Regions from separate parts of the Bradyrhizobium sp. GCM10028915 genome, predicted to be linked through region 1. Evidence: predicted binding sites of a transcription regulator. Region 1 holds the regulator's gene; each other region holds the start of a gene.
What was found. The regulator PhoB, encoded in region 1, activates phosphate uptake and scavenging genes when phosphate is short. The targets are predictions, from matches to a motif close to TGTCATNNANCTGTCAT.
Positions count from the first base shown of each region.

Region 2: a site for PhoB is predicted at 1,614-1,630, ahead of ugpB (sn-glycerol-3-phosphate ABC transporter substrate-binding protein UgpB). Genes of this name have one in related genera too.
Region 3: a site for PhoB is predicted at 4,669-4,685, ahead of phnC (phosphonate ABC transporter ATP-binding protein). Genes of this name have one in related genera too.
Region 4: a site for PhoB is predicted at 3,272-3,288, ahead of ACFQX9_RS05545 (DUF2794 domain-containing protein). Genes of this name have one in related genera too.

Region 1 covers NZ_JBHTFN010000065.1:644,353-651,950, forward strand. The annotation lists gene ACFQX9_RS32725 (aspartate aminotransferase family protein) at 1-86, opposite strand, end outside; gene ACFQX9_RS32730 (GcrA family cell cycle regulator) at 542-1,054, shown strand; gene phoB (phosphate regulon transcriptional regulator PhoB) at 1,293-2,000, opposite strand; gene phoU (phosphate signaling complex protein PhoU) at 2,023-2,739, opposite strand; gene pstB (phosphate ABC transporter ATP-binding protein PstB) at 2,750-3,571, opposite strand; gene pstA (phosphate ABC transporter permease PstA) at 3,568-4,413, opposite strand; gene pstC (phosphate ABC transporter permease subunit PstC) at 4,418-5,407, opposite strand; gene pstS (phosphate ABC transporter substrate-binding protein PstS) at 5,507-6,520, opposite strand; gene ACFQX9_RS32765 (ATP-binding protein) at 6,664-7,598, opposite strand, start outside.
Region 2 covers NZ_JBHTFN010000005.1:90,794-98,391, forward strand. The annotation lists gene ACFQX9_RS03985 (organic hydroperoxide resistance protein) at 1-71, shown strand, start outside; gene ACFQX9_RS03990 (CaiB/BaiF CoA-transferase family protein) at 247-1,464, shown strand; gene ugpB (sn-glycerol-3-phosphate ABC transporter substrate-binding protein UgpB) at 1,697-3,013, shown strand; gene ugpA (sn-glycerol-3-phosphate ABC transporter permease UgpA) at 3,061-3,942, shown strand; gene ugpE (sn-glycerol-3-phosphate ABC transporter permease UgpE) at 3,942-4,790, shown strand; gene ACFQX9_RS04010 (sn-glycerol-3-phosphate import ATP-binding protein UgpC) at 4,796-5,875, shown strand; gene ACFQX9_RS04015 (Hsp20 family protein) at 6,170-6,595, shown strand; gene ACFQX9_RS04020 (DUF1150 domain-containing protein) at 6,647-6,919, shown strand; gene ACFQX9_RS04025 (glycoside hydrolase family 5 protein) at 7,085-7,598, opposite strand, start outside.
Region 3 covers NZ_JBHTFN010000057.1:51,589-59,186, reverse strand. The annotation lists gene phnF (phosphonate metabolism transcriptional regulator PhnF) at 48-779, shown strand; gene phnE (phosphonate ABC transporter, permease protein PhnE) at 944-1,831, opposite strand; gene phnE (phosphonate ABC transporter, permease protein PhnE) at 1,789-2,673, opposite strand; gene phnD (phosphonate ABC transporter substrate-binding protein) at 2,750-3,685, opposite strand; gene phnC (phosphonate ABC transporter ATP-binding protein) at 3,749-4,558, opposite strand; gene ACFQX9_RS29365 (chloramphenicol acetyltransferase) at 4,742-5,401, shown strand; gene ACFQX9_RS29360 (alpha-D-ribose 1-methylphosphonate 5-triphosphate diphosphatase) at 5,398-6,591, shown strand; gene ACFQX9_RS29355 (DUF1045 domain-containing protein) at 6,610-7,308, shown strand; gene ACFQX9_RS29350 (hypothetical protein) at 7,312-7,598, opposite strand, start outside.
Region 4 covers NZ_JBHTFN010000007.1:48,746-56,343, forward strand. The annotation lists gene ACFQX9_RS05530 (ABC transporter permease) at 1-927, shown strand, start outside; gene ACFQX9_RS05535 (Bax inhibitor-1/YccA family protein) at 1,198-1,989, shown strand; gene ACFQX9_RS05540 (GNAT family N-acetyltransferase) at 2,218-2,748, shown strand; gene ACFQX9_RS05545 (DUF2794 domain-containing protein) at 2,841-3,209, opposite strand; gene ACFQX9_RS05550 (thioredoxin family protein) at 3,802-4,578, opposite strand; gene acnA (aconitate hydratase AcnA) at 4,813-7,533, opposite strand.

The DNA of each region.
Region 1 (7,598 bases):
ATCAGCCAGCAGCCTTCGCCACGCTCGAAACCAAGGTCGGACCTGGCGAAAACGGGGAGCAAATGCGGCGCTGCGCTGTTAGTCATGATGGTCACTTGAATGTTGCGGACGGAGTGAGCGTGCATTGCGCAACGCACCATCGACCGGCCCGGAAAACGAAACGTGCCGCCTCTTGAGGGCGGCACGTGCGACTATCTTAGGCCTGGTGAAACGGGTGTCAATGCCGCCCGGAAAGCCTCGCGAAACGCTGAATCCGTAGTCTTGCGGTGCCGATTTTGCGGGATATGGCCACGGAACATGTGGAAGCGAGTCGGCGGACTCTTGCGCGGGAGTCACGCCATATTGTAGCGTTTGGATTGTCAGATACGACATCTCGTGCAGTGGTTCTGATCTTTAAGTCCTTATGTACCGGCGTAAACGTTCGGGCGTTCAAGACGCGCCCGGCGAGCCTTAAGGGATTCTGGCGGCACGGGTTTTTGAAGGCTTAGGCATTCGCTGCGAGGCCCCAGGATGGCTGGCGCGCAGCGAGGGAAAGGGTGCAATGACGGTTTTGACCTGGTCCGATGATCGCGTCGAGCAGCTGAAAAAGCTCTGGGAGGCCGGACTTTCGGCCAGCCAGATCGCGGCGGAGCTCGGCAATGTGACCCGCAATGCCGTGATCGGCAAAGTGCACAGGCTCGGCCTTTCGGGCCGCGCCAAGAGCCCATCATCGGCAGCGCCGCGGCCGCGCAAGGCGCGCCCCGCGCAGCACATGATGCGGGTGAGCCGCCCGATCTCGCGCGGCAACACCGCGCTGGCGCAGGCCTTCGAGGTCGAGGCTGAGCCGGATCCGGTCACCTACGACAACGTGGTGCCGATGAGCCAGCGGCTGTCGCTGCTGGAATTGAACGAGGCGACCTGCCACTGGCCGGTCGGCGATCCCTCGAGCCCGGACTTCTTCTTCTGCGGTGGAAGGGCGCTGTCCGGACTGCCCTATTGCGCCCAGCACTCGCGCGTTGCGTACCAGCCCGCGTCGGATCGGCGCCGCGCACCGGTAAAGCCGGGTCCCCGTTAGTCGTCACGCGAAGACAGTTCAACAATTTCAGTGTCGTCCCGGCCTAGTGCGCAATTGCGCACGGGGGGCCGGGACCCATACTCCGAGCACGCAATAATCGTGCGGAAGGGGTCACTCCGAGTCTTCGCCAAACCACGTTCGGTGGTTATGGGTCCCGGATCAGCGCTCGCTTCGCTCGCTTGTCCGGGACGACGGCTGAGAATGCAGGGACAGCTCGCCAACAAACAAGCCTGCAACCCTACACCTGCTCCGCCTTCGCGAAGCGATCATCCAGCGCGTAGCCGGCGCCGCGGACGGTGCGGATCGGGTCCTGCTCGCGGCCGAGATTGAGCAGCTTGCGCAGGCGACCGATATGCACGTCGACGGTGCGCTCGTCGATATAGATGTCGCGACCCCAGACGCTGTCGAGCAGCTGCTCGCGCGAGAACACGCGCCCCGGATGCTCCAGGAAGAACTCCAGCAGGCGATATTCGGTCGGACCGAGATCGATCGGCCGGCCCGAGCGCGCCACGCGGCGCTTGTCACGGTCGAGCTCGATGTCGCCAAAAGCAAGGACGGTGGCGAGGCGCTCCGGGCTCGCGCGCCGCAGCAGGCCTTTCACGCGCGCCAGCAGCTCCGGCACCGAGAACGGCTTGACGATGTAATCGTCGGCGCCGGTCGCAAGACCCCGCACCCGCTCGCTCTCCTCGCCGCGCGCGGTGAGCATGATGATCGGAAGCTGCTTGGTCTCGGGACGGGTGCGAAGCCGCCGGCACAATTCGATGCCTGACAGGCCCGGCAGCATCCAGTCGAGCACGATCAGATCGGGGATGTGCTCCTTGAGGCGGGTGTCGGCGTCGTCGCCGCGCATCACCGTCTCGACGTCATAGCCGTCGCCTTCGAGGTTGTAGCGGAGAAGCTCGGTCAGGGCTTCCTCGTCCTCAACCACCATAATGCGTGCGCCCATCGGGTCGTCGCTCCTTAAGTCTTCAGGTGTTCGGTACCGTGTTGGCAAAGGTCGTCATGTCGCCCTTCGGCCGCTTGTCGGTGATCGCCTGGCCCTCGATCATGTAGAACACGGTCTCGGCGATATTGGTGGCGTGGTCGCCGATCCGCTCGATGTTCTTGGCGCAGAACATCAAATGGATGCAGAACGAGATATTGCGCGGATCCTCCATCATGTAGGTGAGGAGTTCGCGGAACAGCGAGGTGCAGATGGCGTCGACTTCCTCGTCGCCCTTCCACACCGCCATCGCCGCCGGCAAATCATGCGCGGCATAGGCGTCCAGCACCGACTTGACCTGCTGCTGCACGAGGTCGGTCATGTGCTCGAGGCCGCGGAACAGCTTGAGCGGATGGAAGTCCGTCTCCAGCGCCGCAACCCGCTTGCCCATGTTCTTGGCGAGGTCGCCGATGCGCTCGAGATCGGTCGCGACGCGCATGGCGCCGACGATCTCGCGCAGATCGACCGCCATCGGCTGGCGGCGGGCGATGGTGAGCACCGCACGCTCCTCGATGCGCTTCTGCAGCGCGTCGAGCTCGGTGTCGATGGCGACGACGCGCTGGCCGAGCGGGACGTCGCGGCGGATCAGCGCGTCGACGGACTCGACGATCATGCGCTCGGCGATGCCGCCCATCTCGGCGACCAGGCGAGTGAGTTCCTGGAGGTCGGTGTCGAAGGCCTTTGCGGTATGTTCAGAACCCATGTCGCGTCTCCTAGCCGAACCGGCCGGTGATGTAATCCTGCGTGCGCCGATCGGACGGCGACGTGAAGATCTTGCTGGTGTCGTCGAACTCGATCAACTCGCCGAGATACATGAAGGCGGTCTTGTCGGAGACGCGCGCCGCCTGCTGCATGTTGTGGGTGACGATCGCAATCGTGTAATCCTCGGACAGCTCCTGGATCAGCTCCTCGACCTTGGCGGTCGAGATCGGGTCGAGCGCCGAACAGGGTTCGTCGAACAGGATCACCTCGGGCCTCACCGCGACGGTGCGGGCGATGCAGAGGCGCTGCTGCTGGCCGCCGGAGAGCGACAGGCCGGAGGCGTTGAGCTTGTCCTTGACCTCGTTCCACAGCGCGCCGCCGCGCAGCGCCTTCTCGACGCGGCCGTCCATCTCGGACTTCGAGATCTTCTCATAGAGACGGATGCCGAACGCGATGTTCTCGTAGATCGTCATCGGGAACGGCGTCGGCTTCTGGAACACCATGCCGACGCGGGCGCGCAGCAAATTGAGGTCCAGCCTGGGGTCGAGGATGTTGGTCTGATCGAGCATCAGCTGACCGGTGGCGCGCTGGCCGGGATAGAGGTCGTACATCCGGTTGAAGATGCGCAGCAGGGTCGACTTGCCGCAGCCCGACGGTCCGATGAACGCCGTAACACGGTTGGCGCCGAGCGTCAGGTTGATGTTCTTCAGCGCATGGTGCTCGCCGTAATAGAAGTTCAGGTTACGCACGGTCACCTTGGGGGGCGCCTCGGGCAGCACCGCCGCGTGCGGCAGTCCACCGGACGCGCTCATCGACACGGAAAGATCACTCATTTTGCGGTCCTCTCGGCGCCAAGGATGCGCGCGAAAATATTAAGGGCAAGAACGGTCAGGGTGATGAGCAGCGCCCCGCTCCAGGCCAACTGCTTCCAATAGGCATAGGGGCTCTGCACGAAGTTGTTGATGGTCACAGGCAGGTTCGCCATCGTCTTGTTCAGGCCGAGGCTGAAGAACTGGTTCGATAGCGCGGTGAACAGCAGCGGCGCGGTTTCACCGGCGACGCGAGCGGTCGCGAGCAGCACGCCGGTGATGAGACCCGATCGGGCAGCCCGATAAGCGATCCGCTTGATCACCAGCGAACGCGGCAGGCCGAGCGCCGAGGCCGCCTCGCGCAACGCGTTCGGCACCAGCAGCAGCATGTCCTCGGTCGTGCGCAGCACCACCGGGATCACGATGACCGCGAGGGCGAGCGAGCCTGCGATCGCCGAGAAGCCGCGCATCGGCACCACCACGGCGCCGTAGATGAACAGGCCGATGATGATCGACGGCGCCGAGAGCAGGATGTCGTTGATGAAGCGGATCACCGAGGTCAGCCGGTCATTGCGGCCGTATTCGGCGAGATAGGTGCCGGCGAACATGCCGAGCGGCGCGCCGATGCCGACGCCGATCACGGTCATGATCAGCGAGCCGACGATGGCGTTGAGCAGACCGCCCTCGTTCGATCCCGGTGGCGGCGTGTTTTCGGTGAACAGCTGGACATTGAGTCCCGCCAGCCCGTTGTAGAGCAGCGTGATCAGGATCAGCGCGAGCCAGGTGACGCCGAAGGCGGTTGCGGCGATGCAGAGCCCGCGGACGACGATGTCCTTGCGGCGGCGGCGTGAATAGATCGGATTCATGGCGCTAATTCCCCGCCTTCTTTTCCAGCCGCATCAGCATCAACCGCGCCGCTGCGAGCACGAAGAACGTCAGCACGAACAGCAGGAGGCCGAGCAGGATCAGACCGGACTGGTGCAGGCCGTCGCTCTCGGCGAACTCGGATGCGATCGCCGCCGAGATCGTGGTGCCCGGCGCAAAGATCGATGACGAGATCCGGAACGAGTTGCCGATGATGAAGGTCACCGCCATGGTCTCGCCGAGCGCGCGGCCCAGCGCCAGCATGATGCCGCCGATGACGCCGACCCGGGTGTAGGGGATCACCACGCTGCGGACGACTTCCCATGTGGTGCAGCCGACGCCGTAGGCGGCTTCCTTCAGGACCGGAGGCACCGTCTTGAACACGTCGACCGAGATCGAGGTGATGAAGGGCAGCACCATGATGGCAAGGATCAGCGCGGCATTGAACAGGCTGAGATAGGACGGGGGACCTGCGAAGATCGCGCCCAGCACGGGAACGCCGTCGAAGATCTTGATCATGAAGGGCTGGAACGTGTTGGCCAGGAACGGACCCAACACGAAGAAGCCCCACATGCCGTAGATGATCGAGGGAATACCGGCGAGCAGCTCGATTGCCATGCCGATCGGGCGGCGCAGCCATTGCGGGCAGAGCTCGGTGAGGAAGATCGCAATGCCGAGACCCACGGGAATGGCGATCAGCATCGCGATGAAGGAGGTGACGAGCGTGCCGTACATCGGCCCGAGCGCGCCGAGCACCGGCGGATCTGCGGAGGGCGCCCAGCGCTGCGTCCACAGGAAGGAGACGCCGTATTCTTTCATCGCCGGGAAAGCGCCGACGATCAGCGAAATGATGATGCCGCCGAGGATCAGAAGCACCGAGATCGCGGAGAGCCGCGTAATCCAGTAGAAGGTAACGTCGCCGAGCTTGAACGCGCTCAAGGCCTTGGCGCGGTTATACGGTCCGGCGTCGTCGATTACATCGCTCTGAACGGCCATCTCTGCCACGCCGATCCCCTGTACCAGATAGTATACGTTTTTTGTTGGTCCGTGCCCCGGATGCAGCGCAGCGCATCCGGGGGCACGAGCGTCGCGAACCTAGCTCTTGATGTCGGCAGCCCAGGTCTTCTCGATCAGCTGAACGACCGGATCCGGCATCGGGATGTAGTCGAGCTCTTCAGCCGCCTTGCCGCCGCTCTTGAAGGCCCAGCGGAAGAATTTGATGGCTTCCTGCGAGGCCGCCTTGTCGGTGGCGTCCTTGTGCATGAGGATGAAGGTCGCCGCCGTGATCGGCCAGGATTTCTCGCCGGGCTGGTCGGTCAGGATGACGTAGTAGCCGGGAGCCTTGGCCCAGTCGGCGTTGGAGGCGGCCGCCTGGAAGGCTTCGACGGTGGGCTGCACAGGCTTGCCGGCCTTGTTGATGAGACCGGTGTAGGTCAGCTTGTTCTGCTTGGCATAGGCGTACTCGACATAGCCAATCGAGTTCTTGGTCTGGCTGATGTTGCCGGACACGCCTTCATTGCCCTTGGCGCCGACGCCGACCGGCCACTCGACCGCGGTACCCTCACCGACCTTGCTCTTCCAATCCGCGCTGGCCTTGGCGAGGTAGTTGGTGAAGTTGAAGGTGGTGCCCGAACCGTCCGAACGGCGGACCACGGTGATGGCCTCCGAGGGCAGCTTCACGTTCGGGTTGAGCTTCTTGATCGCGGCGTCGTCCCATTTGGTGATCTTGCCGAGATAGATGCTGGCCAGCGTCTCGCCGTCGAACACCAGTTCACCGGGCTTCACGCCCTCGATGTTGACGACGGGCACGATGGCACCCATCACCATCGGCCACTGGACGAGGCCGTCCTTCTCGAGCTGCTCGGCCTTGAGCGGCGCATCGCTGGCGCCGAAGGTCACGGTCTTGGCCTGGATCTGCTTAATGCCGCCGCCGGAGCCGATCGACTGGTAGTTCAGACCGTTGCCGGTCTCCTTCTTGTAGGCGTCGGCCCATTTGGAATAGATCGGGAACGGGAACGTCGCGCCGGCTCCGGTGATGTCGGCAGCAAAGGCCGCCGTCGTCGATGCGGCGACCATGCCAGCAGCGACGAGTGTTTTGAGGAAATTCATGCTGGTCTCCATACAGGGGAGCGAAGCGCCATCCGCGCCCGATCGCGCTCCCCGTGCCGCCCCTTTAGGAGCGGACAGCTGAGCTTTTACGAAGGTTTGGTGACAGTCGGATGACAGTGTTAAGCAGCTGAAATCGCTGGAATTTAGCTCAGAGCCGCAGGCTTGCCCTGGGGAAAACAGGCGGTGAAAGTGGCGCCCTGTTTGGGCACGCTTTCGATCAAAAGCCGGCCGCGATGACGGTTAAGAATATGTTTCACCAGCGACAATCCCAGGCCGGTGCCGCCCTGCGAGCGGCTGTCGCCGACATCGACCCGGTAGAAGCGCTCGGTCAGCCGCGGCAGGTGCTCCGGCGCGATGCCGGGGCCGAAATCCCGGACCAGCACACGGATTTCCTGAGTTCCATCAGGGGCCGCGCCTGATATCAGCGACACGATAATGCGTCCACCGGAGGCGCCGTATTTGAGCGCGTTCTCGATCAAATTCTCGAACAGGCGGAGCAACTCCTCGCGGTCCCCCGCGATCAGCACCGGGGTCTCGGGCAGCTGGGTCTCGACCTCGACCTGGCGTTCCCGCGCCAGCGGTTCGAGCCCATCGGCGACCTGCAAGATGATCGGCAGCAGGTCGACCAGGGTGTCGGGCCGCACATGGGCCGACAGCTCCACCCGCGACAGCGACAAGAGATCGTCGATCAGGCGCGCCATCCGGGTGGCTTGGTTGTGCATGATGCCGAGGAAGCGCTCGCGCGCCTTGGGATCGTCCTTGGCCTGGCCCTGGAGCGTGTCGATGAAGCCGGACAGCGCGGCCAGCGGCGTGCGCAGCTCGTGGCTGGCATTGGCGACGAAATCGGCCCGCATTTCCTCGACCCGGCGCAGCGGCGTCTGGTCGTGAAAGGTCATCAGCATGCATTTGTCGGCGCCGCCAAAGGTGGTCGGCACCGGCACCGGCGTGATGGTCAGCTCCATCCAGCGGTCGACCGGGACATGGTCGAGATAGGTCGCGCGCCGCGGCTCGGTGGTCGCGATCGACTCGCGCAGCGCCGTGATGATCTCGGGCGAGCGCAGCGCGAACTGGGCGAGCT
Region 2 (7,598 bases), on a different contig from region 1:
AGGCGCACCAGGTGTGCCCGTATTCCAACGCGACGCGCGGCAATGTCGACGTCCGCCTGACGGTGGTCTGACCGGTTTCGGTGAAGCGGCTGGCCCGGGATACCCCCGGGCCGGCCGCTTCCCTTTATTTGCCATCTCGCGGGATTGCGGCGAGCGGCCTGCATGACGCCCTACACGCGAAGCCATTGCCGGCTCGGACGAACCTCGTTAGGCCTGTGATCACATCGACACAGGGGACGCGAAGGCATGACTGAAGCCGCCAGTTCTGGAGCTGCCATGGGTGCAATGAGCGGCCTGCGCGTCATCGATCTGACGCGCGTGCTCGGCGGCCCCTATTGCACCCAGATCCTCGCCGACCATGGCGCCGACGTGATCAAGGTCGAGCCGCCCGCAGGCGACGAGGTACGCGACTGGGGCCCTCCCTTCCACGAGGAAGACGCGGCCTATTTCATCGGCATCAACCGCAACAAGCGCTCGATCGGCCTCGACCTCGCCTCCGAGGGCGGCCGGACCGTGCTGCTCAAGATGCTGGAGAGCGCCGACGTCCTGATCGAGAACTTCAAGCCGGGCACGCTGGAGAAATGGGGCATCGGCAACGAGGTGTTACGCGAGAAATTTCCGCGCCTCGTGCATTGCCGGATCTGCGGCTTCGGCGCCGACGGCCCGCGCGGCGGCAATCCCGGCTATGACGCCATCATCCAGGCCATGACCGGCATGATCGCGGCGACCGGCTCGCCCGAGAGCGGACCGATGCGGATCGGCGTGCCGCTGGTCGACATCGGCACCGGCCTCTATGCGGCGATCGGCATCTTGATGGCGCTGTCGGAGCGGCAGCGCTCGGGCCAGGGCCAGTTCCTGGAGACCACGCTGTACGAGACCGGTCTCGCCATCATGCATCCGCACACCGCGAATTATTTCATGCATGGCAAGCCGCCGTCGCTCACCGGCAACGAGCATCCCAACCTCGTGCCCTATGCGATCTTCCCGACCAAGACCGACGACATCTTCATCGGCGTCGGCAATGACGGCACCTTCCGCAAGCTCGCCAAGGAGATCGGCAAGCCCGAGCTCGGCACCGATCCGCGCTTTGCGCGCAACAAGGATCGCATCGGCAATCGCGAGGCGCTGCGGGCCGAGCTTGCCGCCGTGTTCAGCCAGCACGAGGCCGAGCCGCTGTGCAATCGCCTGCTCGCCGCGGGCCTGCCCGCCGGCCCCGTGCAGAAGATCGACCAGGCATTGACCAACCCGCACACGATCGCGCGCGGCGATATTATCGAGAAGGATTGGTACAAGGGCGTGGCGTCGCCGATCCGGCTCGACCGCAGCAAGCCGAGCCTGCGGCGCCTGCCGCCGAAATTCAGCGAGCACGCCGCCGAGGTCCTGGGCGAATTCGGCTACTCCAGGTCCGAGATCGACGCGATGGTCGAGCAGGGCACTGTCTGCGGCCCCGAGCGCAAGCGCTAGCGCCCTCGCCTTCCACATCCCACGGCAATGCCGCAGTGCGGTGCGGGCGCTCTGTGCACCGCGAACGAAGGACGCTGCGCGCGCGGCATTCGCCTATTTGACGGCTTCCCTTTTCCAGCGCTTGCCGCTTTCGTTTCGGCCGCTTACACAGTCATGTGAACGTCATATGGCGCTGCTAGCGCAAGCGATCATTTTTGACGGCCCAAGAGAACGGCCAAGGGAGGTTTACTTGATGGCTCTTCGACAATTTGGAGCGGCTGCCGCTATTGCACTCACGGTTGGACTATCGGCCTCGCCGGCCTTGGCCGTGACCGAAATCCAGTGGTGGCACGCGATGACCGGCGCCAACAACGACGTCATCGTCAAGCTCGCCACCGACTTCAACGCGTCGCAGAGCGACTACAAGGTGATCCCGACCTACAAGGGCAACTATCCCGATACGATGAACGCCGGCATCGCGGCGTTCCGCGCCGGCAACGCCCCGCACATCATGCAGGTGTTCGAAGTCGGCACCGCGACCATGATGGCCGCGACCGGCGCCGTGAAGCCCGTCTACAAGCTGATGGCCGACGCCGGCGAGAAGTTCGACCCCAAGATCTACCTGCCCGCCATCACCGGCTATTATTCGACGTCGAAGGGCGAGATGCTGTCCTTCCCTTTCAACTCGTCCTCGACCGTGATGTGGGTGAACCTCGACGAGCTGAAGAAGGCGAACGTAGAGATCCCGAAGACCTGGCCCGAAACGTTCGAGGCCGCCAAGAAGCTGAAGGCTGCCGGTCATGACACCTGCGGCTTCTCGGGCTCCTGGATCACCTGGGTCAATCTCGAGCAGCTCTCGGCGTGGCACAACGTGCCGCTCGCCAGCAAGGCCAACGGCCTCGACGGCTTCGACACCGTGCTCGAGTTCAACGGACCGCTTCAGGTCAAGCATCTAGAAACCCTGGTCGAGCTGCAGAAGACCAAGACCTATGACTACGCCGGCCGCACCAACACCGGCGAAGGCCGCTTCACTTCGGGCGAGTGCCCGATCTACCTGACCTCGTCGGCCTTCTTCGGCAACGTCAAGGCGCAGGCCAAGTTCAACTTCACCGCCGTGCCGATGCCGTATTATCCGGACGTCAAGGGCGCGCCGCAGAACTCGATCATCGGCGGCGCTTCGCTGTGGGTGATGGGCGGCAAGTCGGCCGAGGAATACAAGGGCGTCGCGAAGTTCCTGACCTTCCTCTCCGACACCGATCGCCAGGTCTACATCCACAAGGCCTCCGGCTACCTGCCGATCACCAAGGCGGCCTACGCCAAGGCGAAGGAAGAAGGCTTCTACAAGGATCAGCCCTATCTCGAGACCCCGCTGCTCGAGCTGACCAACAAGGAGCCGACCGAGAATTCGCGCGGCCTGCGCCTCGGCAACATGGTGCAGCTGCGTGACGTCTGGTCGGAAGAGATTGAGCAGGCGCTGGCCGGCAAGAAGACCGCCAAGCAGGCGCTCGATGCCGCCGTCGAGCGCGGCAACACGATGCTGCGGCAGTTCGAAAAGACCGCCGTCAAGTGAGGCAATGAGCGGCAGGCCGCGACCCGGCCTGCCGCTCTGCTGGCATCATGCAAAAGCAAGCCATCTTCCAGTCAAGACTGTTACCGTACGCGCTGGTTGCGCCGCAGCTCGCGATCGTCCTGATTTTCTTCTATTGGCCGGCCCTGCAGGCGGTGATCCAGTCCTTCCTGCTCCAGGATGCGTTCGGTCTGTCGACCACCTTTGTCTGGTTCGAGAATTACGTCGAGCTGTTCAAGGACGCAGCCTATTTCGAGGCGATCGTCCGGACCTTCTTGTTCTCGTTCGCCATCGCCGTCTCGTCGCTGTCCTTTGCGCTGCTGCTCGCCGTGATGGCGGACAAGCCGCTGCGTGGCTCGATGCTCTACCGCACGCTCCTGATCTGGCCCTATGCGGTGGCACCGCCCGTGGTCGGCGTGCTCTGGATCTTCATGCTGCATCCCTCGCTCGGCGTGCTCTCGCGCTATCTGCGCAATATGGGCGTCGACTGGAATCCGCTGCTCGACGGCGACCAGGCCGCGGCGCTGATCATCCTCGCCGCCGCGTGGAAGCAGATCTCCTATAATTTCCTGTTCTTCCTCGCCGGCCTGCAAGCGATCCCAAAGAGCGTGTTCGAGGCCGCCGCGATCGACGGCGCCCGTCCGATGCGGCGGTTCTGGACCGTGACCTTCCCGTTGCTGTCGCCGACCATCTTCTTCCTGCTGGTGGTCAACATCGTCTACGCCTTCTTCGACACGTTCGGCATCATCGACACGATGACCCGCGGCGGCCCCGGAACGTCGACGGTCACGCTGGTCTACAAGGTCTATTCCGACGGCCTGCTCGGCGGCAATCTCGGCAGCTCGGCGGCGCAGTCGGTGATCCTGATGGTCATGGTCATCGTGCTCACCGGAATCCAGTTCCGGTTCGTCGAACGCAAGGTGACCTACTGATGGTCGAGGAAGAGGGCTTCCGGCGCTACATCGCCCACATCATCCTCTGGATCGGGATCGCGGTCGTCGCCTTCCCGGTCTACATCGCGTTTGTCGCCTCGACCCAGGACAACGCGCTGATCGCCAACGGGCAGATGTCGCTGCTGCCGGGCGGTCATTTCTTCGAGGTCTACTACCAGACCATTTTCGTCGGCACGAGCGGATCGACCCGCGAGCCCGTCGGCAACATGATGCTGAACTCGCTGGTGATGGCACTGCTGATCGCGGTCGGCAAGATCGCGATCTCGATCATCTCCGCCTATGCGATCGTCTATTTCCGCTTTCCGTTCCGGATGCCGATCTTCTGGATCATCTTCATCACCCTGATGCTGCCGGTCGAGGTCCGCATCTATCCGACCTACAAGATCGTCGCGGATCTGCACATGCTCGACAGCTATGCGGGCCTGTCGCTGCCGCTGATCGCCTCGGCCACCGCGACGCTGCTGTTCCGCCAGTTCTTCATGACGGTCCCGGACGAGCTGCTGGAAGCCTCGCGCATCGACGGCGCCGGTCCCTTGCGCTTCTTCTGGGATACGCTGCTGCCGCTGTCGCGCACCAACATGGCGGCGCTGTTCGTGATCCTCTTCATCCTTGGCTGGAATCAATATCTCTGGCCGCTGCTGATCACCACCCGCGACGACATGCAGACCATCCAGGTCGGCATCCGCAAGATGATCACCACCACCGACGCGCTGACCGAATGGCCGATCGTGATGGCGACGGCCGTGCTCGCGATGCTGCCGCCGGTGTTCGTCGTCGTCGTGATGCAGAAACTGTTCGTGCGCGGACTCGTGGAGACGGAAAAGTAAATCCCATGGCTAACGTCACCCTGCGCAACGTCCGCAAAACCTATCCCGGCGGCTTCGAGGCCATCAAGGGCGTCAACGTCGATGTCGGCGACGGTCAGTTCTGCGTGCTGGTCGGGCCCTCCGGCTGCGGCAAGTCGACATTGCTGCGCATGGTCGCGGGCCTCGAAACCGTCACCGGCGGCGAGATCGACATCGGCGGCCGCATCGTCAACCAGATCGAGCCCGCCGACCGCGACATCGCGATGGTGTTCCAGAACTACGCGCTCTATCCGCATATGAGCGTGTTCAACAACATGGCCTACGGCCTGCGCAACCGCGGCATGAAAGAGGCCGAGGTCAAGACCCGCGTCGACGAAGCCGCGCGCGTGCTCGAGCTCACCTCGATGCTGGAGCGCAAGCCGCGCCAGCTCTCCGGCGGCCAGCGCCAGCGCGTCGCCATGGGCCGCGCCATCGTGCGCCAGCCGAAGGTGTTCCTGTTCGACGAGCCGCTCTCCAATCTTGACGCCAAACTCCGCATCGCGATGCGGGTCGAGATCCGCAAATTGCAGCGCCGGCTCAACACCACCTCGATCTACGTCACCCACGACCAGCTGGAGGCGATGACGCTCGCCGACATTCTCGTGGTGATGAATGGCGGCCAGGTCGAGCAGGTCGGCAATCCCTTGGCGATCTACGAGAAGCCGGCGACGACCTTCGTCGCCTCCTTCATCGGCGCGCCACCGATGAATCTGATGTCGATTCGCGCCGACGAGATCAAGTCGCAGCTCGGCAGCACCGACGCCGGCATCCTCGGCATTCGCCCGGAGGATTTCGTCATCACCGACCAGACCCCGGCCGGCGGCGTCGCCCTTCCGCTCACCGTGGAAGCGATCGAGCGCGTCGGCGCCGAAACCTTCGTTTACGGCACGCGGGCCCAGGACGAGCAGCGCATCGCCGCCAACCCCGGCGAACTGCCGCCCGGCGAGGTCATCGTCCGCATTCCCGGCTCAGAGGCGCCGCCGATCGGCGAGAAGATCCGCGTCGCAGCAATGCGCCAAAAGCTGCATCTGTTCAGCGGCGATGGGCGGACGCGGATCGAGGCCTGACCGGGTTCCGCTGGGCCGTCGATTAAAAAACGCGAAAACAACCCCATGCACAGTAGAAGGGGGTTTGTTTTTGTTGAGAAAAATCACACCGCAATTTCGTCGGGCCGGCTTGTGGCAGGCGTTTCGCGCCATGGCGACAAGTCAGCTTTTGTGCATGGCAGAGCGGGTGAGCTGCCAGTCCACAGCCCCGGCTACGTCCTTGAACCCACACGCGGATATGCCCATATTGCTGATCAAGGGGTGCCTGTACGGGCCCTGATGCACCAAAGTCGCTTCGAGAGGACTTTGTAAACTATGTCTCGTGTTCCCACGCTTTCCAGTCCCTTCCTTCTGGGCTTCGACGAGATCGAGCGCGTGCTCGATCGGGTCGTCAAAGGCGCCGACGGTTACCCTCCCTACAATATCGAGAGGTGCGACCGGTCGGAGGGCCAGCCCGAGCGTCTGCGGATCACGCTGGCGGTCGCCGGATTCACCCGCGACCAACTCGATGTAACCATTGAGGAAAACCAGCTCGTCATTCGCGGGCGGCAGCAGGACGACAAGACCCGGCAATACATCCATCGCGGCATCGCCGCGCGCCACTTCCAGCGCACTTTCGTGCTGGCGGAGGGGATGCTGGTGCTGGGTGCGGATCTGAAGAACGGATTGCTGGCGATCGATCTTGCCCGGCCGGAACCGGAGAGGATCGTTAAGACAATCGCTATCAATGAGCACGAATAATGGAACGAGTAGCGGACTCGACCGCTTAGTTTCGAGAGAGGAGTCGAGACCATGAGTGAAGGTCACGTTGCGTTCGAATACGAAGCCAAGAACGTCTCGCCGGAGACGCTGGCAACCCTCGGCGAAGGCCATATCGCCTATGTGAAGCAGATCCGCTCTGAGGATGTGCCGGGCCTGTTTCCCGAAGCGCCGAAGATCGCGCCGGGCCTCAAGCTCTTCGCGCTCCACGCCGCCGACGGCACGCCGATCATGCTGACCGACAGCCGCGAAGCCGCGATCGCCAACGCCTGGAGCAACGAGCTGCAAGCGGTGAGCGTGCACTGAGCACGCGCGCGTCGCACGAATAGGGTTTCAAGCGGGCATGCCTTCGCAGGAAGGCGTGCCCGTTTGCTTTGGGGGATCCAGAATCTTTCCGTGGCAAGATTTTGGATTGCTTCGCTCGCTCGCAATGACGCAGTGTGCGGCGATGGCTCGCGTCCCGGATGCACCTCAACGCCCGGCCGGAAGCAGTGCCCGCAGGATGTCCGGCTTCCAGGCTTGACGCGCGCTGTCGAAGGCCGCGAAATCATGATCGAACTGCCAATAGGCCCAAGCCCAGCCAAGCCGCTCTGCGCTCCGCGCCACGAATGACAGATATCTGGTCCGTGCTTCGGCTGGAGCGGCCTCGTACACGCCGAACTCGCCGAGATAGATCGGGCGCTTTTCTCTTTGGGACCAGGACCGAATCTTCTCGAAATCGGCGCGGGCCTTCTGTTTATCCTCCGGGGTACCCCAGTCGAGCGGGCCGATTCGCGAGAATGTGGGCGACCACGGTGCGCCCTGATGGGTGAAACGGATCGGCGCGTAATAGTGAAACGTGACGATCAGATTCCGGTCATCCGACGGCAGGACCAGGTCCTCGACCGGCATCTCGTCGACGTTGAGAACCGAAGCGATGACCGTCCGCCGGGGATTGGTGGCGCGGATGATGCTGAGGCACTCGTTCAGAAGGCCGTTCCAGCCG
Region 3 (7,598 bases), on a different contig from region 1:
ACTGTTTCGTGACAAAGGCGTGATTTCTGGAGTAGCTTCCCGGCCACATGAGCATGCAGGACACAGCCTCCTCCGGCGTCGCGTTGTGGCGTCTCGTTGCCGACGGCATCGAGCGCGGCATCGCCGACGGCCGCTTTGCGGCGGGCGACAAGCTGCCGGGCGAGGTGGAGATCGCCGAAACCTATCGCGTCAACCGCCACACCGTGCGACGCGCGCTGGCCGCGCTTGCCGAGCGCGGCATCGTGCGGGCAGAACGCGGCAGCGGAACCTATGTCGAGGCGCAGAAGCTCGCTTATCCACTGCGCTCGCGGACCCGTTTCTCCGAGATCGTCGGCGCGGACGGCCGCGAACCGCATGGCCGGCTGATCGAGGCGTCCGCTGACGTTGCGACCCGCGAACTCGCGCGGGAGCTTGGCCTCAAGACCGGCGCACCGCTGGTTCGGATCGAGGCGATGCGCCTCGCCGACCGCACGCCGATCTGTGTCTCCACGACGTGGCTGTCGGCGCAGCTATTCCCGGCTGCGGGCGACGTCTTTGCCGCGACCCGCTCGATGACGAAATTGCTCGAGCATTACGGCGTCCGGGACTATCGCCGCGGCGCGACCCGGATCACCGCCGGTATCGTCGACGCAACCGACGCCGCACGGCTCGATCTGGCGCTGGGACGGCCGATCCTGGTGGTCGACGCCACCGATCACGATCTCGACGGCAAGCCGCTGGTGACCAAGCATTCGCGCTTTGCCGCGGAGCGGGTGGAATTTCTGGTGGAGAACGGGTAAACTGGCTGCCCTCTGCCCCTCTCCCCTTGCGGGAGAGGGTGGCTCGCCGCGCTAGCGGCGAGACGGGTGAGGGGTTGCCTCCGCGCACTGATCTGAATTGAGGATGCAGACTCCTCATCCGGCGCTTCGCGCCACCTTCTCCCACAAGGGGAGAAGGAAGAAGGTTACGCCACCGCCCGCCGCCCGATAATCGCAAAACGCAATTTGCCCGAAACGAAATCGATCGCGGCGACTGCGACCAGGATCATCAGGATCAGGAACGACACCTTCTGCCATTCCAGCACGCGGATCTGCTCGGCGAGCTGGAGGCCGATGCCGCCGGCGCCGACGATGCCGATGATGGTGGCCGAGCGCGTATTCGACTCGATGAAATAGAGCACCTGCCCGGCAATCACGGGCAGGACCTGCGGCAGCAGGCCGAAGCGAATCTCGTGCAGCGCGCTGCCGCCGGAGGCGCGGATGCCCTCGACCTGCTTCTGATCGGCGCCCTCGATCGCCTCCGAGAACAGTTTTCCGAAGGCGCCGAAATCCGACACGGCGATGGCGAGCACGCCGGCAAACGGGCCGAGCCCGACCACGTTGATCCACACCAGCGCCCAGATCAACGTGTCGACGCCGCGAATCGAATCCAGGAAACGTCGGACCGGAAAGCGCAGCAGCTTTGATGGCACGACATTACGCGCCGCAAGAAGACTGACCGGCAGTGCGAACAGCGCGGCGAGCGTTGTGCCGAGCAGCGCGATCGACAGCGTCTCGCCCAGCGCCTTCAGATAGACCGGCAGCGACGAGCCGGGATCCGGCGGGATCATCATCAGGCTGATCCAGCCGAGCTGGTTGAGGCCCGCGACGAACCGCGACGGCGAGAAGTCGAGATCGACGAGGCCGTAAATCAGGATCGCGAGCGTCGCGACGCTCATCGTCGGCATGGCGAGCCGCGCCGAGGCCGGCCGGTCGAACACGTCAGGATAGCGCGCGCGAAGCGCCGCAGTGTCGGTCTCCTGCGGTCCCGTCACGTCCGCGCCTCCTTGCCGAACAGACGGCCGCGCAGCCATCCGGTGCTGATGTCGATGATGAAGACCGTGACGATGATGGTGAGCAGGATGGCGCTGACGTCGGAGTAATAGAACTTGCGGATGGCGACGACGAGCTCCTGGCCGATGCCGCCGGCACCGACGAAGCCCATCACGGAGGCCTCGCGGACGTTGATCTCGAACCGCAGCAGCGCGTAGCTGGCATAGCCTGCCGTGACCTGCGGCAGGATGGCGAAGCGCATGCAGGAGAGCCAGCTTGCGCCGGTCGAGCGGACGCCTTCGACCGGCTTCATGTCGGCATTCTCGACGATCTCCGAGAACAGCTTGCCGAGCGCGCCGGTGGAGTGGATCGCGATCGCAAGCACGCCGGCCATCGGACCGAGCCCGAAGGCGATCACGAAGATCAGCGCAAACACGATGCCGGGCACCGTGCGCGCGAATTCGAGCAGGCGCCGCACCATGAAACGCAGCCAGGGCGCGGGCGAGGTGTTTTCAGCGGCGAAGAAGTTCAGGCAGAACGCAAGAGTCGCGCCGATCAGCGTGCCGACATAGGAGATCAGCAGGGTCTCGCCCAGCATCCTCAGCCATTTGCGCCAGCCCCAGAGCCACTCGCCGACATCGGTCCAGACCCGCTGGCCGGTGTCGAGTGTGAGGATGCGGTCGAAATAGCTGATGAAGTTGCCAAAGTGGGCGAACAGCGTGCGCAGATTCACTTCAGCGCCGATCGCGGCCAGACACAGTGCTGCGGCGAAGATCACGGCTCCAGACAGGATTCGGAGCCGCTTGCGCGCCACCGCCTGGCGATAGGCGGCGTTGAGCACGGCGAGCTGCTGCTCGGGGAGAATCGAAACCGCGACGGTCATCTGATCAGGAAAGGTGGTCGATCAAAGAGAAAGAGCCGGGTCCATCGACCCGGCTCCAGTGGCATCGTCCCGAAACTCAGGACGCCTTCTTCTTACGCAGCGCATCGACGAACTTGATCAGCTCGATCGTGCCATCCCAATCCTTGCTGGTCGCGGGATGAAAACCTTTCTTCTGGCCGTCCTGTAGGCGGTCGAAGGCAGCCTTGTCCTTGGCCGGCGCGTCGAAGAACGCCTTCGCGATGGCGGCCTTGGCCTCTTCCGGCAGGTCGGAATTGTAGGCATACGGACCGTTGATGATCGGCGCCGACTTGTGGATGATGCGGAAATCGTCCTTTTTCATCGCCGAGCCGTCGGCATTCTTCAGCATGCCCTTGGTCAACATCTGCGCCAATGTCGAATCGTCGTCGCTGGTCCACTGGTTGGCGGCGACGTCGACGGTGCCCTGCGCCAGTGCCAGGATCGCGTTCTCATGGCTGCCGGTGAAGACGACCTTGCTGAAATAGGTGTCGGCGTCCGCGATGCCCATCTTGTCGAGCTCGAAGCGCGGCACGTTGTTGCCGGAGGTCGAGTTCGGATCGACCAGGCCGAGGTTCTTGCCCTTGAGCTGATCGATGCTCTTGTAGGGGCTGCTCGCCTTGACGAAGAACACCGAGTAATAACCGGTGGAGCCGTCGGAGTTGATGTCGTTGGCGAAGGCGTCGGTCTTGACGCCGGTCAGGCGGGCGCGAGCGAACGAAGCCGAGCCATAGCTCGCGATGTGGATGTTGCCGGCACGCTGGCCTTCGATCACGGCAGCGTAGTCGTTGGCGATGCGCAGCGTGACTTTCACGCCCAATTCCCTGGAGAGATAGCTCATGAACGGCGCCCAGCGCTCGGTCACGCCCGAGGCGTTTTCCGCCGGAATGACCGCGAAGGTCAGCTCGGGATATTTGGCTTTCCAGTCTTCGGCGGAGGCCGAAGTCGTCAACGCGAGCGCGGCGGCGCCGGCGAGAATCAATCTGCGAGTAATCATGATAGCCTCTTCATTGGTTGAGGTCGGTTGACGCAAAATTGGTAAGTCCTGATGCGGCGCAGCTCAGGCGGCGGCCGCCGTTCCAAGCGCCGGAATGCCCTGTCGCACCGGTGCAGGCGTGCCGCCCATGACTTCGGCGGCTTCGAGATCGTAGAGCTCGCGCGCAACGTGCTCGGTCAACTCGGCCGGCGCGCCGTCGAACACCACGCGACCCTGCGCCATGCCGATCAGGCGGTCGCAATAGCTGCGCGCCAGGTCGAGCGAATGCAGATTGCAGAGCACGGTGATGCCGAAATGCTTGTTGATGCGCAAAAGCGCATCCATCACGATCTTGGTGTTGCGCGGATCGAGCGAGGCGATCGGCTCGTCGGCAAGGATGATGTCGGGCTGCTGCACCAGCGCGCGGGCGATCGCGACACGCTGCTGCTGGCCGCCGGAGAGCTGGTCGGCGCGCTGGGCTGCGAGTGGGGCGATGTCGAACTGCTCGAGCGCGGACATCGCCAGCGCCTTGTCCTGCTCGGGCCAGCTCTGCGACAGCGAGCGCCAGGCCGGCATCGTCGCGAGCCGTCCCATAAGAACGTTGGTGAGAGCATCGAGCCGGCCGACCAGATTGAACTGCTGAAAGATCATCGCCGAGCGCGCCCGCCACTGCCGCAGCTCCTTGCCGCGTAGCGCGGTGACGTCGAGACCGTCGAACAGGATGCGACCCTGCGAAGGGGTCGCGAGACGGTTGATGGTCCGCAGCAGGGTCGACTTGCCGGCGCCGGACCGTCCGATCACGCCGACGAAGCCGCCGGGAGAGACTTGAAACGAGGCGTCGTCCACCGCGGCTTTCACGCCGAAGCGACACGTCAGACCTTCAACCACCAGCATGCAGGGCTCCAGAGTAGCTGGGACCCACCGCTAACGCCGGCGCTTGACACTTGTGTGACACGGACGTTGCGATGCGGCGATCCTACACACCTCATCCCCTGTTCATCCCCTGTCATCGCGCCGTCATGACATTGTCATCAAGCCGCTCGAAGAGAAACACTCGCCCTCTCGTTCGGATACAACATGGCCGCCAAAGCTCTTTCGCTCCAGCCGACTGTCGATTCCTCGGCGAAGCTGCACGACACCAGGCTTGGGGCCTACACAGAGGTCGGCGCCCGCACGATGCTGCACGAAGTGACGATGGGCGATTACTCCTATGTCGTGAACGACGCCCAGATCACCTACACCACCATCGGAAAATTCTGCTCGATCGCGGCGATGACGCGGATCAATCCGGGCAATCACCCGATGCACCGCGCCACGCAGGCGCATTTCACCTATCGTTCGAGCGCCTATTTCGAAGGCGAGAGCGACGACACCGAGTTCTTCGACTGGCGGCGCCAGCATCACGTCCATATCGGCCATGACGTCTGGATCGGCCATGGCGCGATCGTGCTGCCGGGCCGCAACGTCGGCACCGGCGCGGTGATCGCGGCCGGCGCCATCGTCACCAAGGACGTGCCGGCCTACACCATCGTTGCCGGCAATCCGGCGCGCATCGTTCGCCGGCGGTTCTCGGAAGAGGTTGCGGGGCGGCTTGCGAGGCTCGCTTGGTGGGACTGGGATCACGACAAGTTGCGTGAAGCCCTGCCCAATTTCCGCAAGCTCGGGATTGAGGATTTCCTCACGGCATACGAAGCAGGGGCACCCTCTTCTGCCAGCAAACGAAGCGCGGTCGCGTGACAGACATATTCCTCGAGGGCGGGCGGGCCCTGATCGGCTCCGAGTTCGCCGAAACGTCGCTTCTCGTGTCCGGAACGGACATCGCAGAGATCAATGCCTCGCGCAGCCGGGCGCGGCTGGCGATCAAGGCGCGCGATCTGCTGGTCCTGCCGGGCATCGTCGATCTGCATGGCGATGCCTTCGAGCGACAGATGATGCCGCGCGCCGGGGTCGATTTCCCGATCGACGTCGCGCTCGCCGACAGCGACCGCCAGGCGATCAGCAACGGCATCACCACGGTTTTTCACGCCACGACCTGTTCGTGGGAGCCGGGCCTGCGCAGCGCCGGCAATGCGCGCAGCCTGATGGAGGCGATCGAACGGCAGCGCCCGCAATTCGCCGCCGACACCCGCTTTCACCTGCGCCACGAGACCTACAATCTCGACGCCGAAACCGAGATCAGCCAATGGCTCACTGAGGGCCGCGTCGACCTGTTCGCCTTCAACGACCACATGGACGGCACGGTTGGGGACATGGCCAAGCCGCGCAAGCGCAATCGCATGGTGGAGCGCACCGGCCTGTCGAGCGAGGAATTCGACCGGCTGGTCGGACACATAATGTCCCGCGCCGCGGATGTGCCGGCTTCCGTGTCACGGCTGGCCGCGACGGCCCGCGCCGCCGACGTGCGGATGCTCTCGCACGATGATGCGACGCCGGCGATGCGCGAAGGCTTTCGCGCCATGGGCGTGGCGATTGCGGAGTTTCCGATCAACGAGGAGACAGCGCGGGCGGCAGCAAGCCACGGTGACGCCATCGTCTACGGCGCGCCGAACGTCGTGCGCGGAGGCAGCCACACGGGCTGGACCAGGGCATCCGACATGATCGCCAAAGGGCTCTGCTCGGTTCTGGCCTCGGACTACTACTATCCCGCGCAGCTGCTCGCTGCGTTCCGGCTCGCCGCCGATGGCGTGCTGCCGCTGACCGAGGCCTGGAATCTGGTCTCCGCCGCGCCCGCGCGCGCGACCGGTCTTGCAGATCGCGGCGTGCTCGCGGAAGGCCGGCGCGCGGACATTCTGCTGGTCGACGACAGCATGCCGCTGCGGCCGCGGCTGATCGCCGTGATATCAGGCGGCAAGCTCGTGCATCTCACCGAGGCGACGCGGTTGCTTGGCATGCCAGCTACCCCGCGCCAAGCTGTCGCCGCGGCATAAACCCGCTATGCTCGGACGATGACGAGTTTCCCCCGCTACGCGATCTATTTTGCCGCAGGCAGCGACAGCGCGCTCACCCGCTTCGGCGCGGAGTTGCTCGGCTACGATGCCTATACCGGCAACGAGCTGCCGTTTCCCGCCGACGCATCGCGTCTCGCGCCGGACTGGCGTGATGTTACCGCCGATCCCCGCAAATACGGCTTTCACGCCACGCTGAAGGCGCCGATGGCGCTGGCGTCCGACAGGCGCGAGGTCGAGCTTGTTGCGGCCTGCGCGACATTCGCCGGCAGGGCACGCGCAATTCCGGTGATCCGCCCGGTCGTCGATTCCATCAGCGGCTTCATCGCCGTCATTCCCGGGGAGCCGGTCGGCGAACTCCAGCAGCTCGCCGCCGATTGCGCGCGCGACTTCGACTCCTTCCGCGCGCCGCTGAGCGCGGAAGACCGTGCGCGGCGCAAGCCGGAGAAGCTGAGCGAACGGCAGCGCCACTATCTCGACCGCTGGGGCTATCCTTACGTGATGGAGGAATTCCGTTTCCACATGACGTTGACGGGCCGGCTCGACGTGGAGCGGCGCGGGCCGATTCTGGAAATGCTGCAGGGAAGGTTTGCTGCGCTCGGCCTCAAGACGCTTGCGATCGATCGCGTCGCGCTGTTCAAACAGGACCACGCCAAGGCTCGCTTCCGCATCATCGGCGAGTGGGCTTTGACCCAGTAAGCGTCAGTGCCAGCTCGCGAGATTGAAGCCGAAGGCCACAACGCCAACCAGAATGAGGCTGGTGGCCCAGATTACATCCAGATTGAACCAGCTTCGCGAGACGAACCTCAATCCCAGATGGCGGTAGACCAGCCACGCCAGACATCCGCCGGCGCTGACCATGGCAGCGACGTGCACCAAAGACACCAGAACCGCCATCCCGAGACTCGCCTTCATCAGCGCGCCGGCGGCCTCATGGCCGGCATCGAGTTCGAAGGCCTGGCAGAGCCCGAGATAGATCGGCACGAGCA
Region 4 (7,598 bases), on a different contig from region 1:
ATCGCCCCTGGCGCGAAAGTCGACGACGTGCCGATGCTGCGCGGACGGATCGTCGGATCCCGTGGTGTCCGCGCCGAGGAGCTCAAGCCCAGCACCGATTCCGAGTGGGTGCTGCAGAGCGACCGCGGCCTGACCTATACCGCCGAGCTGCCGAAGGGCTCCAAGGTGGTCGAGGGCGAGTGGTGGAGCGCCGATTATTCCGGCCCGCCGCTGGTTTCGATGGAGAAGAAGATCGCGGATGGACTCGGCCTCAAGCTCGGCGACGAGGTCGTGGTCAATATCCTCGGCCGCGACATCCCCGCCAAGATCAGCAATCTGCGCAGCATCGACTGGCAGGGCCTCGGCATCAATTTCGTCCTCGTGTTCTCACCGAACGCATTCAAGGGCGCGCCGCACACCCACATCGCGACGCTGACGGAAGCCGGCGGCGATGCGGCCGGCGACGGCAAGATCATCAAGGAGGTCGCTGACGCCTATCCGATGGTGACGAGCGTGCGCGTGCGCGAGGTGATGGAGACGGTCGGCTCGGTCGTGACCAACCTGGCGCTGGCGATCCGCGGCGCCAGCGCGGTGACCCTGATCTCGGCGATCCTGGTGCTCGGCGGCGCGCTCGCCGCCGGCCATCGCCACCGGGTCTACGATGCGGTGATCCTCAAGACCCTGGGCGCGACCCGGCTGCGGCTGCTCGGCGCCTATGCGCTCGAATACCTCCTGATCGGACTTGCCACCGCGGTCTTCGGCGTTTTCGCCGGCAGCGTCGCGGCCTGGATGATCGTGACCCGGCTGATGACCCTCACTTTCGTCTGGCAGGGCGGCAGCGCAGCCGGCGTGGTCGCGGCTGCCTTGGTCGTCACGGTCGGCCTCGGGCTCGCCGGCACCCTGCTGGCGTTGAACAAAAAGCCCGCCACGGTGTTGCGGAATTTGTGACAAATGGTAGCGGGCGGCGGCACGGGAGCGAAATCGCACGATTCCAGCGATTAACCACGTCCGCTCGTCTGGATTGCAGGGAAGGGCGACATTCAGCCGCGCGTGGACGGTTGCAGCGAATGTGTTAGTTTCCCACATATCGAATGGGTTCGGAGCCCCGATTGTGAGCCAGAATTTAGTCGGCAGACATCGGTATCCGAGATAGAATTTGACGAACCGGCGGCATGGCGACCCTCATGCCGGACCGGACCAACCAACGGGAATTCGACCATGTCGGACCTAGACCGCAATTACGCTTCTCCTTTCGGCAGGGCCGCCGGGCGTGTTGACGCCGCGACGGTCGATGCCGGCCTGCGCGCCTACATGCTGCGCATCTACAACTACATGAGCATCGGCCTGGCCATCACCGGCCTTGCCGCCCTCGGCGTCTACATGGCCGCCGTGACGGACGTTCCGACCCCGGAAGCCGTGCGGGTCGGCAAGCTGTTCCTGACGCCGTTCGGCTACGCGATGTTCGTCAGCCCCCTGAAGTGGCTGTTCATGCTCGCGCCGCTCGCCATGGTGTTCGTGATCTCGGCAGGCATCAACCGGCTCGCTCCTTCGACCGCCCAGATCCTGTTCTGGGTGTTCGCGGCACTGATGGGCGTCTCGCTGTCCTCGATCTTCCTGGTGTTCACCCACACCTCGATCGTCCGGGTGTTCTTCATCACCGCGGCGACCTTCGGCGCGCTCAGCCTCTACGGTTACACCACCAAGCGTGACATGAGCGGAATGGGTTCGTTCCTGTTCATGGGCCTGATCGGCATCGTCATCGCGAGCCTGGTGAACCTGTTCCTGGCGAGCTCGGTGCTGCAGTTCGTCGTGTCGGTGGTCGGCGTGCTGGTGTTCGCGGGCCTCACCGCCTGGGATACCCAGCGGCTGAAGAACGACTACATCTACGGTTACGCTTCGGCCGGCGGTGACATCGCAGAGCGTGCGGCCATCACCGGCGCGCTGTCGCTGTACCTGAACTTCATCAACTTGTTCACGCTGCTCCTGCAGCTCCTCGGCCAGCGCGACTAAGCGCCCGGCCCAGAGCGAACGACACCAGCCCCGGCCGAGAGGCCGGGGTTTTTGTTTGGGGCGAGCCTCTCAACACCCACCGTCATTGCGAGCGCAGCGAAGCAATCCAGAGTCCCTCCGCTGGTGCATTTCTGGATTGCTTCGTCGCAAGGGCTCCTCGCAAGGACGGAGTATGAGGAAGCACGGTTGCCTCTTCCAGCCGCCCCGGGAAGGCTCTAATCTTGCGGCATGTCCGTACCCGATATCAGGCCCACCACCGAGGCCGACCTCCCCGCCATCACGGCCATCTATCGGCAGGCTGTCCGCGAGGGCACCGCGACGTTCGAGCTGGAGCCGCCCGACCTTGCCGAGATGACGCGCCGCTACCGCACGCTGATCGATGGCGGCTACCCCTATTTCGTCGCCATCCTCGACGGGCGCGTCGCCGGCTACGCCTATGCCGGTGCCTACCGGCCCCGCCCGGCCTACCGCTTCACGGTCGAGAACTCGATCTATCTCGATCCATCCTTCCACCGCCGCGGCATCGGGGCGCTCCTGCTGGAGCGGCTGATCGTCGAATGCGAGGCACGCGGCTTCCGTCAGATGATCGCGGTAATCGGGGATTCCACCAATGCCGGCTCGATCGGCGTGCACACCAGGGCCGGCTTCAAAATGATCGGCACGCATCCCAGCGTCGGGCTGAAATTCGGCCGCTGGCTGGACACGGTAATGATGCAGCGGAGCCTCGGCGAGGGCGCCAAGAGCGTGCCGGGGAAGTAAGGCCCGTAGCCCGGGTGAGCGAAGCGATACCCGGGAACGCTGCAAGCAAAGACCCGGATGTCGCTACGCTCGCCCGGGCTACTGGATCCCTGCTACACCACCGCCAATTTGCGATCGATCACCAGGAGCACGCGCTCCAGTTCGTGGCCGCGGCGCAGGATCAAGCCCGTCGCCGAGATCACGCTGTACATGCCCTGCTTGCGCGCGAGGCGCGGATCCTTCTCGATACGATAGATCGGCACTTCCGAGGCGCGGCGAAAGACCGAGAACACAGCGCGATCCCTGAGGAAGTCGATGGCATAGTCGCACCACTCGCCTTCGGCAACCATCCGGCCGTAGAGATTGAGAATACGGTGCAGCTCGAGCCGGTTGAACGTCACGCGGCTCAGTTGCGCATTCGAAGCGGCGGGGCGCGCTGCCGCACGCTGTTCGCTCGGATCGGTGTCCTCCGACAGACTCATAGGCCGCCTCCTGTCGCATCAGCATGACCGCGTCCGCGAAGACCGTCCCTCGACCGCGGATCATGACGGTTGCATGATCGCGCCAACTGTTCCCCACCGCAAGGGCCCTTAGAAGGACCTTGGAATCGGAGCCAATCCGCCCACACGCAGCGGTGGAACTCTGTCGCGGCAAACCGTCACGGGATCGTTAGCAGGAATCATAGTGTCGCCGCTTTTCCGCCAAGCGACTGCCGCCCTGCGTTGCGAAAAGACCTATGTGCGTTGACCCGGTCCTTTCGGTTCCGGATTCCTCAGCCCCCAGCCCCCCGGGGCCGTCAGGATCGGGTCTGTTCGCACGACAAGGAGGGCCAACGCGAGTTGGTCCTTTTTTGTTTGAGTCGATTTGTTTGGGTCGGGATGTTTCTGCCTCGACGGATATCTCAGCATCTCAGCAAAAACCCTTTCCCCTCATCCTGAGGAGCCGCGAAGCGGCGTCTCGAAGGATCGAGGCCGAGCTGCCTCAGCAGGGCCTGCATGGTTCGAGACGGCGCTGACGCGCCTCCTCACCATGAGGATTGAGAGTGTGCTTGAGTCGGACGATTCGAAGTGCGCGTCAGTGCAGCGACGTGTACGCCGCGCCCAGCATCGGGCCCGGTCTCTCCCGGCTGCCGTCCTGGACATAGACCACGGCACCGTCGACGCCGTCACGCGTGAGGTTCTCGATCGGCACCGTCCAGCTTTCCGGGCGGCCGGTCCAGTCGCCGACCTTCAGCAGGTTGCGCACCACGTTGTGATAGATCACTTGCTGTCCGCGATTTTCGCCGCGGCTGATCGCGATCGGCACCGACTTCGCAATCGAGCAGATCCAGACCTCGCCGTGGGACGCCGTCGGCTCCTTGCTCGCGGCCACCGAGACGTTGATCTGCTTGCCCGCGAGCGACATCGTCACCGGCACGCTCATCACACCAGTGCCCGTCTCGGTTTTGCCGATGGCGCTTTCGATGCCGGTGCGGTCGCTGCCGACGACATGCGTGGAGCCGTTGACCACGACCTGCGGCGTGTAGACTTCGCGGTCGCCGCGCATGCGCGAATAGGCACGCTGCCGTGCAGAGAAGCGCGAATCGGCCAATGTGTCCTTCCAGCCGAGATAGTCCCAATAGTCGATCGGCATGCTCAGCGCGATGATCGAGGGATCGCGGGCGAGGTCGCCGATGATCTTGTCGGCCGGCGGGCAGGAGGAGCAGCCCTGCGAGGTAAACAATTCGACAACGGCGCGAGGATCAGCCTCGGCAGGGCGGATGACGGCGACGATTGCACAGAGACCAAGAGCTCCCGACCAGAGGGCACCGGACCAGCGTGAAACCAGATGAGAAGCCGTCATTGTTGTCATGTCGAACGCCGCACACCATTGCTCGTGAGAGGGAAATCTTACCGCCGGATGGTCACCGTAATCTTACGGGCCTCACACATTTGTTGTCCGTCCAAGAACCGTACAAGGGGAGGTTCTGTGCCGGGCGGGCCCATCTGAAGCCTGCCGCAAACGCGTGAAGGCGGCCTTGTGATAGGCCGCCTTCGTGTAACCTACTACTCACTTCGCAGTGAGCCACCGTTCACAAATCCGCGCTTACGCCGCGAGCTTGCGTAGCACGTAGTGCAGGATGCCGCCGTTGCGGTAGTATTCGAGTTCGTCCAGCGTATCGATGCGGCAGAGCAGCGAAACGCGCTGCAGCGAACCGTCGCCGGAGACAATCTCCGCGGTCAGCTTCTGGCGCGGCTTGAGGTCGCCAACGAGGCCGCGCAGCGTGACCTTCTCGTCGCCCTTCAGACCGAGCGACGACCAGGAGGTGCCGTCCTCGAAGGTCAGGGGCAGCACGCCCATACCGACCAAATTGGAGCGGTGGATGCGCTCGAAGCTCTGGCAGATCACGGCGCGCACGCCGAGCAGACGGGTGCCCTTCGCGGCCCAGTCGCGCGAGGAGCCGTTGCCGTATTCGGCGCCGGCGAACACCACCAGCGGCACCTGCTCCTGCTGGTATTTCATCGCGGCATCGTAGATCGACATCTGCTCGCCGTCGGGCCAGTGCTTGGTGAGACCGCCTTCCGGAATATTGCCGTCGGCGCCCTTCAGCATGAAGTTCTTGATGCGGATATTGGCGAAGGTGCCGCGCATCATGACTTCGTGGTTGCCGCGCCGCGTGCCGTACTGGTTGAAGTCGGCCGGACGCACCTGGTGCTCGCTGAGATATTTGCCGGCGGGCGAGGTGAGCTTGATCGAACCGGCCGGCGAGATGTGGTCGGTGGTGATCTTGTCGCCGAACATGGCGAGGATGCGGGCCTCGACGATGTCGGTGACCGGCTCCGGCTCCTTCTTCATGCCTTCGAAATAGGGCGGGTTCTGCACATAGGTCGAACTCATGTTCCAGCGATAGGTTTCGCTCTCGACCGTCTTGATCTTGCGCCAGTTGGTGTCGCCCTTGAACACGTCGGCATACTTCTTCTTGAAGATCGACGCGGTCACGAACTTCTTCATGAAGGCGTTGATCTCCTTGGTCGTCGGCCAGATGTCCTTGAGGTAAACCGGCTTGCCGTCCTTGCCTTCACCGAGCGGCTCGACGGCGAGGTTCTTGGTGACGGTGCCCGCGAGCGCGTGGGCGACCACGAGCGGCGGCGAAGCCAGATAGTTCGCCTGCACGTCCGGCGAGACGCGGCCTTCGAAGTTGCGATTGCCGGAGAGCACCGCAGCCGCGACGATGCCGTTGTCGTTGATCGACTTCGAGATCTCCTCGGGCAGCGGACCGGAATTACCGATGCAGGTGGTGCAGCCGAAACCGACCAGGTTGAAGCCGACCTTGTCGAGATCGGCCTGGAGACCGGAATCGGCGAGATAGGCCGCCACCACCTGGCTGCCCGGGGCGAGCGAGGTCTTCACCCACGGCTTTGCCTTGAGGCCCTTCGCGGCGGCGTTGCGCGCCAGAAGACCGGCGCCGATCAGCACGCTCGGGTTCGAGGTGTTGGTGCAGGAGGTGATCGCGGCGATCACGACGTCGCCATGGCCGATGTCGAAGTTCTTGCCGTCGACGGCGAAGCGCTTCCCCGGCTCCTCGGCCTTCTTGTATTCGCTGGCGAGCGCGAGCGAAAAGCCCTCGGCCACGGACGGCAGCGCAATGCGGCCTTCGGGGCGCTTCGGGCCGGCCATCGAGGGCACGACATCACCGAGGTCGAGCGTCAGCGTTTCCGTGAACACCGGATCGGGCGACTTGGCGGTACGGAACAGCCCTTGCGCCTTCGCATAGGCCTGCACCAGCGCGACGCGCGCCGAGGCGCGGCCGGAGGTCTTGAGATAATCCAGTGCGGCGGCATCGACCGGGAAGAAGCCGCAGGTCGCGCCATATTCGGGCGCCATGTTGGCGATGGTTGCCTTGTCTGCGACCGAGAGATGGTCGAGGCCGGGGCCGAAGAACTCCACGAACTTGCCGACGACGCCGAGCTTGCGCAGCATCTGCGTCACCGTCAGCACGAGGTCGGTCGCGGTGACGCCTTCCTTCATCGCGCCCTTCAGCTTGAAGCCGACGACGTTGGGCAGCAGCATCGACAGCGGCTGGCCGAGCATGCAGGCTTCCGCCTCGATGCCGCCGACACCCCAGCCGAGCACGGCAAGGCCGTTGACCATGGTGGTGTGGGAATCGGTGCCAACCAGCGAGTCGGGATACGCGACCTCGAAGGTGCCGGTCTTCTTGCCGACCGTCATCTTCTCCTTCTTGGTCCACACCGTCTGGGAGAGATATTCGAGATTGACCTGGTGGCAGATGCCGGTGCCGGGCGGCACGACGGAGAAGTTCGAGAACGCCTTCTGGCCCCATTTCAGGAACTCGTAGCGCTCCTGGTTCTGCTTGTATTCCTCGGTGACGTTCTTGCCGAAGGCCTTGTTGTCCCCGAAGAAGTTCACGATCACGGAGTGGTCGATGACGAGATCGACCGGCACCAGCGGATTGATCTTCTCGGCGTCGCCCCCGAGCTTCTGCATCGCGTTGCGCATCGCGGCGAGATCGACCACGGCGGGCACGCCGGTGAAGTCCTGCATCAGCACGCGCGCCGGGCGGAAGGCGATCTCATGCTCCAGCGACTTCTTGCGCAGCCACTTCGACACCGCGACGATGTCTTCCTTCTTGACCGAGCGGCCGTCCTCGTTGCGGAGCAGGTTCTCGAGCAAAACCTTCATCGAGTAGGGGAGTTTCGAAATTCCCTTCAGACCATTCTTCTCGGCCGTGGGCAGGCTGTAATAGACATAGGTCTTGGCGCCGACCTTGAGGGTCTTTTTGCATTTGAAGCTGTCGAGCGAGGTCATGTAGGAAATCCCAATTGTCAGTTATACCCGGCAGGGTATTTTAACACCGTCAGCGTAGGCAGGCT